DNA from 3 places in the Burkholderia seminalis genome. Region 1 is predicted to be linked to each of the others. Evidence: predicted binding sites of a transcription regulator. Region 1 holds the regulator's gene; each other region holds the start of a gene.
What was found. Region 1 encodes LexA, which represses DNA repair genes until DNA is damaged. Its sites were predicted from a motif close to ACTGTATNNNNATACAGT; they were not measured.
Positions count from the first base shown of each region.

Region 1 (2,264 bases):
CGGACGCTCGCCCGGATTGCCGCGCGGCGGCAATCCGCTCATCAGCGCGGCCACGCCCTCCGGCGTCGCGTACGCATCGACCAGCGGGCCGATCAGTGCGGACCCGATCAGCGCGCCGATCACCGCGAACGGATTGTTCTTCTTCACCGCGTCGATCCGGCGCATCAACTCTTCCGTCACCTGCTGCTTCAGGCTGATGCGCAGCGACGGAAAATCGACGTATTCGCTGATGGCCTGCGCGTCGCGCGCGTCGATCGCCGATTTCAGACGACCGAGCGCGACGTACGGCGACGCGTACGCGTAGCCGACCGCCGCCACGACGGCGACGGCCAGCACGACGATCAGCAGGGGCTTGAGCCGCCATGCGCGGCCCGACGATCCAGTCACGTTGCCTCCGGTGCGGGGATGTTCCGCAATCAGAGACCACCCGGCGTAGCCGATCGTTCCTCCGCGATGCAGCGGTCGATCATCCGGCATACGGCGTCGATCGTGCCGACCATGATCAGCCGCGAACGGCCGTGATAGACGCGCACCGGCGCCCGGCGCGCGGGTTCCGCATGATTCAGGCCGGCGTTCAGCGATACCCGCGCGAACGCGGGGAGCGCCGACGGCAGCAGGGACGCCTGCCGTTCGACTGCGACTTCTTCTTGCACGGGCGCGGCCGCGGACAGCGGTGCGCAGGGCGTGCGGCCGCGCAGATGACGCAGGCGGCCGAATTGACGGAAAGGCAGCAGACGGGCAAGGCGTTCCATGATGTTCTCCTCAGCGAGACGGAATGTCAGAGTTCGCCTGATCGGATCAGTCCGACGGCGATGCCTTCCAGCGCGAACTCCGCGCTGCCGGCCTTGACGAAGATGTTTTCGTAATCCGGGTTCTCCGCGATCAGCTCGAGACCGCCAGGCCGGCGCATCAGGCGCTTGACCGTGACGTCGTCGCCGAGACGCGCGACGATGATCTGGCCGTCCTTTGCCTCCGTGCGCTTCTGCACGGCGAGGAGGTCGCCGTCGAGAATGCCGGCGTCGCGCATCGACAGGCCGCGCACCTTCAGCAGGTAGTCGGGCTTGCTCGTGAACAGCGCGGGATCGCACGCGTAGTGCTGCGAGATGTGCTCCTGCGCGAGGATCGGGCTACCGGCCGCGACGCGGCCGACGAGCGGCAGCGACAGCTGCATCAGGCCGGCGTGCGGCAGCGTGAACTGATGCGGGGCGTCGTCGATGCCGAGCAGGCGGATGCCGCGCGACGCGCCGGCGGCCAGCTCGATCACGCCCTTGCGCGCCAGCGCGCGCAGGTGCTCCTCGGCCGCATTCGGCGAACTGAAGCCCAGCTCGGCCGCGATCTCGGCACGGGTGGGCGGGAATCCGGAGCGCTCGATCGCGCGACGGATCAAGTCGAACACTTGCTGCTGACGGGCGGTGAGTTTGGTCATGGCTCAACTGTATGGATAGACAGTGAGCTGTATTTTTATACAGTACTTCGCGAATTTCAAGTGTTACGTGAGGTTCGACGCGATCGCGCCGGTTCCGGCGTGATTTTGCGACGCCCCGACGGCGGTTTATCTGCCGCAACCGTCCGTCCCGTCTGCGTTAGCACTTTTGAGTATTAAAAAATGAGGAACGATTATTTTTAATCATGTAACCCGTTCGCTAGACTGGCCCGACATCGCAATACCGACAACACTGGAGAACCAAGGATGGCGAAGCGCAATACGGGGCTGGTGGGCGGAGTGGGCCGCCTGATCGCAACACTCGCGCTGGGCGCGGCGGCGGCGCTGGGCGTCGCGACGCATGCCCAGGCCGATACGACGTTCCTGAACGTGTCGTACGACCCGACGCGCGAGCTGTATCAGGACTTCAACCAGGCGTTCGGCAAGGAGTGGAAGGCGAAGACGGGCGAGACCGTCAACTTCAAGCAGTCGCACGGCGGGTCGGGCGCGCAGGCGCGCTCGGTGCTCGACGGCCTGCAGGCCGACGTCGTCACGCTGGCGCTCGCGTACGACATCGACGCGCTCGCGAACAAGGGGCTCGTGAACAAGGACTGGCAGAAGCGCCTGCCCGACAACGCGTCGCCGTACACGTCGACGATCGTGTTCCTGGTGCGCAAGGGCAATCCGAAGGGGATCAAGGACTGGGACGACCTGACCAAGCCGGGCATCTCGATCGTCACGCCGAACCCGAAGACGTCGGGCGGCGCACGCTGGAACTACCTGGCGGCATGGGCGTACGCGGTGCACAAGCCGGGCGGCAACGAGCAGACGGCCAAGGAAT
Region 1 covers NZ_CP013398.1:1,733,231-1,735,494, forward strand. The annotation lists gene WJ12_RS07905 (DUF2939 domain-containing protein) at 1-387, opposite strand, end outside; gene WJ12_RS07910 (hypothetical protein) at 417-752, opposite strand; gene lexA (transcriptional repressor LexA) at 779-1,426, opposite strand; gene WJ12_RS07920 (sulfate ABC transporter substrate-binding protein) at 1,691-2,264, shown strand, end outside.

Region 2 (2,264 bases), 630 kb from region 1:
TGCTCACGCCGACCGGCACGCCCGCGTCGCGCAGCGCGCGGATCGTGCGCAGCCGTCGCGCCGGCGTGGCCGCGCGGGGCTCGAGCGTACGAGCGAGATCGGCATCGAGTGTCGTGATCGTGACCGCCGCCATCACCTGCCCGCGCTCGGCCATCGGTGCGAGCAGGTCGAGATCGCGCTCGATCAGCGACGATTTCGTGATCGCCGCGAACGGCAACCCGCGATCGTGCATCACCTGGATCACGCTGCGCGTGATGCGCAGGTCGCGCTCGACCGGCTGGTACGCGTCGGTGTTGACGCCGAGCGCGATCGGCTCCGGCACGTAGCGCTTGCGCGAAATCTCGCGCTCGAGCAGCTCGGCCGCGTTGACCTTCGCGTAGATGCGGCTTTCGAAATCGAGCCCCGGCGACAGGCCGAGATAGCTGTGCGTCGGCCGCGCGAAGCAGTAGATGCAACCGTGCTCGCAGCCGCGATACGGGTTGAGCGATACGCTGAACGGAATATCAGGCGACTGGTTGTGCGTCAGGATGCTTTTCGCACGCTCCTCGAACACCTGCGTGCGCAGCGGCGCGGGGAAGTCGGCATCGTCCGACTCGTGCGTCCAGCCGTCGTCGACCGCTTCGCGCTGCGCGATTTCATACCGCCCCTGCAGGTTGTCGACCGCACCGCGCCCCTTGCGGGGCACGGGCGGCGCTACCGGAAATTCGTTGTCGGACCGATCGTCCATATGCCCACCCCTTCGCCTGCGCCCAATACTGTACATTTATACAGTATTGGGCGCAGCATGCCAAGCACGGGATAAGGGGCTCGACAACAGGCTGCCGACGCGTCACTCGCCGACGGCAATCGTCAGCGTTTCCTTGATTTCCTCCATCACGACATAGCTCTTCGACTGCACCGCGCCCGGCAGTTGCAGCAGGATGTCGCCGAGCAGCTTCCGGTAGTCGGCCATCTCGCCGATCCGCGCCTTGATCAGGTAGTCGAAATCGCCGGAAACCAGATGGCATTCGAGCACCTCGTCGATCTTCATCACTTCCCGGCGGAATTGCTCGAACATGTTGCCGCCCTTGTGGCCAAGCGTGATCTCGACGAACACCAGCAGCGCGGCCCCCAGCTGACCCGGGTCGACCCGCGCGTGATAGCCGGTGATCACGCCGTCGCGCTCCATGCGACGCACGCGCTCGATGCACGGCGTGACGGTCAGTCCGACCTGTTCCGCGAGGTCTTTCATCGCCATCCGGCCGTCGTCCTGGAGCAGTTTCAGGATGCGCCGATCGAGCTTGTCGAGCGAGCGTACGGGCTGACGTTGCGTTCTCATTTGTTTATGCTGAAAACCTGAAAAATACGATAACAAAACCTACACATTCGACAATACCATAGCGCAAAAAACTAGATCAGCTAGAGGTTACACGGAGCCGCACACGCGCCCGGCCTCGATCTGGTCCCTTCCATCTGGAGCAGCTATGCGAGTCGTCATTCTGGGCAGTGGTGTAGTGGGCGTGGCAAGCGCGTATTACCTTGCACGCGCCGGCCATGAAGTCACCGTGATCGACCGGGAAGCCGGCCCGGCGCTCGAGACGAGCTTCGCGAACGCAGGCCAGATCTCGCCCGGTTATGCCGCACCGTGGGCCGCGCCCGGCGTGCCGCTAAAAGCCGTCAAGTGGATGTTCGAAAAGCATGCGCCGCTCGCGATCCGCCTCGACGGCACGCGCTTCCAGCTCCAGTGGATGTACCAGATGCTGCGCAACTGCACGGCCGAGCGCTATGCGGTCAACAAGGGCCGCATGGTCCGCCTCGCCGAATACAGCCGCGACTGCCTGCAGGCGCTGCGCGCCGATACGGGCATCGAGTACGAAGGCCGCACGGGCGGCACGCTGCAACTGTTCCGCACGCAGCAGCAACTCGACGGCGCGGCGAAGGACATCGCGGTGCTGCGGGAAGCGAACGTGCCGTTCGAACTGCTGTCGCCGGCCGAACTGAAGAATGCCGAACCGGCGCTTGCCGCCGTCTCGCACAAGCTGACGGGCGGCCTGCGCCTGCCGGGCGACGAAACGGGCGATTGCCAGCTGTTCACGACGCGCCTGGCCGCGCTCGCCGAATCGCTCGGCGTCAAGTTCCGCTACAACACGCCGATCGATGCGCTCGCGATCGCGGGCGGCAAGATCGCCGGCGTGCAGTGCGGCAGCGAGACGGTGCGCGCGGACGCATACGTCGTCGCGCTCGGCTCGTACTCGACGAACTTCATCTCGAACCTGATGAAGATC
Region 2 covers NZ_CP013398.1:1,098,766-1,101,029, reverse strand. The annotation lists gene WJ12_RS04965 (PA0069 family radical SAM protein) at 1-727, opposite strand, end outside; gene WJ12_RS04960 (Lrp/AsnC ligand binding domain-containing protein) at 830-1,318, opposite strand; gene WJ12_RS04955 (D-amino acid dehydrogenase) at 1,464-2,264, shown strand, end outside.
Region 2: a site for LexA is predicted at 755-772, ahead of WJ12_RS04965 (PA0069 family radical SAM protein). Genes of this name have one in related genera too.

Region 3 (2,264 bases), on a different replicon from region 1:
GCGCTGCGCTACTTCGGCCGCCAGGTCGAGCTGACCGGCGTGAACCTGCACCTGAACCGCCGCGTCGACGCGAGCGACCTGATCGCGGGCGGCTATGACGAGATCGTGCTCGCGACCGGCGTCGCGCCGCGCGACCCGAAGATTCCGGGGCAGGACGGGCCGAACGTGCTCAGCTATATCGACGTGCTCGCGGGCAAGCAGCCGGTCGGGCGGCGCGTCGCGGTGGTCGGCGCGGGCGGGATCGGCTTCGACGTGGCCGAATACCTGGTGCAGGACGGCGAATCGCCGGCGCTCGATCTGCCGGCGTGGAAGGCCGAGTGGGGCGTGACCGACCCCGCCGCGACGCGCGGCGGCGTGACGCGCGCGCAGGTCCCCGCGCCCGCGCGTGAAGTGACGCTGCTGCAGCGCAAGGCCGCGCCGCTCGGCAAGGGGCTCGGCAAGACGACCGGCTGGATTCACCGCGCGACGCTGAAGATGAAGCAGGTGAAGATGATCGGCGGCGTGAACTACGAATTGATCGACGCGCGCGGGCTGCACGTGTCGTACGGCGAGCAGCGCACCGATCACGAACTGATCGAAGCCGACACGATCGTGCTCTGCACGGGGCAGGAGCCGCAGCGCGCGCTGCTCGCGCCGTTGCAGGCGGCCGGGCGCCCGGTGCACCTGATCGGCGGCGCGGAGCTGGCCGCCGAACTCGATGCGAAGCGTGCGATCGATCAGGGCGCGCGGCTCGCGGCGCGGCTGTAACGGGACGGCCGCGCGTCGCGGCGGTCACTCCATCTCGACGCGTTGCGCCTCGCGCTCTTCCGCTTCCAGCATCGCCTTGACGATCAGGTAGACGGCGGGCAGATCGTCGTCGTCGCGTTTCCAGTCGACGGCTTCCTCGATGTCCGCGGCGACCATCCGGCTGTCGCGCAGCCGGATGAAGGCATCGACGACGGCCGGATCGTTGCGGTTCAGGAAGCCGGTGTTCGAGAACGCCAGCTCCTCGACATTCAGCAGCGCCTGCCAGCTCATCGTGCGGACGGCGGCCGGATGGCTGCGGCGCCGCAAGCCGAGCGCCCGCTGCGCGGGGCCGCCGACGACACGCTGAAGATCGACGACCGCCTGCCGCGCGGCGCGCTCGAAGTGGACGGGATTGAAGCCGGGTTGCTCGGGATCGAATGCGGATGACTGGAACATGGTCGCCTCACTAAAGACCGTCTCGGGTGACGGAATTCGGGTCAAATGACGCAGAAACACTGTAAATATATACAGTGATCGGCGCACTTTCAAGCCCCCGATGACAGCGGGCGGCAGTCGTCCGGCAACCGGGCCGGTTCAGACCGCCGCCGCGATCGTCTCCCGCAGCCACCGATGCGCCGGGTCGCGATGCACGCGTTCATGCCACAGCATCGACATTTCATAGCCGGGCACCTCGACCGGTGCGTCCACCACGCGCAACGCGGGCACGTCGCGCACCAGCCGCTCGGGCAGCATCGCGACGAGATCGGTGCTCGCGACGGCCGACATCACGAACAGGAAGTGCGGCACCGACAGCACGACGCGCCGCGTGGCGCCGACCCTCGCGAGCACTTCGTCCGTCACGCCGAAGAAGCCGCCGCCGTCGGGCGACACGATCACGTGTTCGAGCGTGCCGAACTGCGCGAGCGTCGGGCGCCGCTTCAGCTTCGGATGCCCGGCGCGGCCGATGAGCACGTAGCGTTCGACGAACAGCGGCAGGCGCCGCATGCCGGCCGGCGACCCGTCGCTCGTATGGAACACGAGGTCGATGCCGTTTCGTTCGGTATCCTGCTCGATGCGCGGCGGTACGAGTTCGACCACGGCGAGCCGCGTACCGGGCGCGGCCGAGCGCAGCGTATTCAGCGCGGGCAGCACGATCGTCGATTCGCCGTAGTCGGTCGCGGCCACGCGCCACGTGTTCGTCGCGGTCGCGGGATCGAACGGCGTGGCCGGCACCACCGCGCGCTCGATCGCTTCGAGCGCATCGCGCAACGGCTCGCGCAGCGCTTCCGCACGTGCGGTCGGCCGCATCCCGCGCGGCCCCGGCAGCAGCAGCGGATCGCCGAACAGGTCGCGCAGCTTCTGCAGCTGCACGCTGACCGACGGCTGCGACATGTTCAGCTTCCCGGCCGCGCGCGTGACGTTGTGCTCGGCCAGCAGCACGTCCAGCGTGACGAGCAGGTTCAGATCGAGCCGTCTGAGATTGTCCATGGCTATACCTGGAATATCAGGAATTCATTTCAAATATACCTTCGGCAGGC
Region 3 covers NZ_CP013400.1:722,892-725,155, forward strand. The annotation lists gene WJ12_RS24015 (NADPH-dependent 2,4-dienoyl-CoA reductase) at 1-747, shown strand, start outside; gene WJ12_RS24020 (DUF2471 family protein) at 772-1,182, opposite strand; gene WJ12_RS24025 (LysR family transcriptional regulator) at 1,321-2,214, opposite strand.
Region 3: a site for LexA is predicted at 1,241-1,258, ahead of WJ12_RS24020 (DUF2471 family protein). Genes of this name have one in related genera too.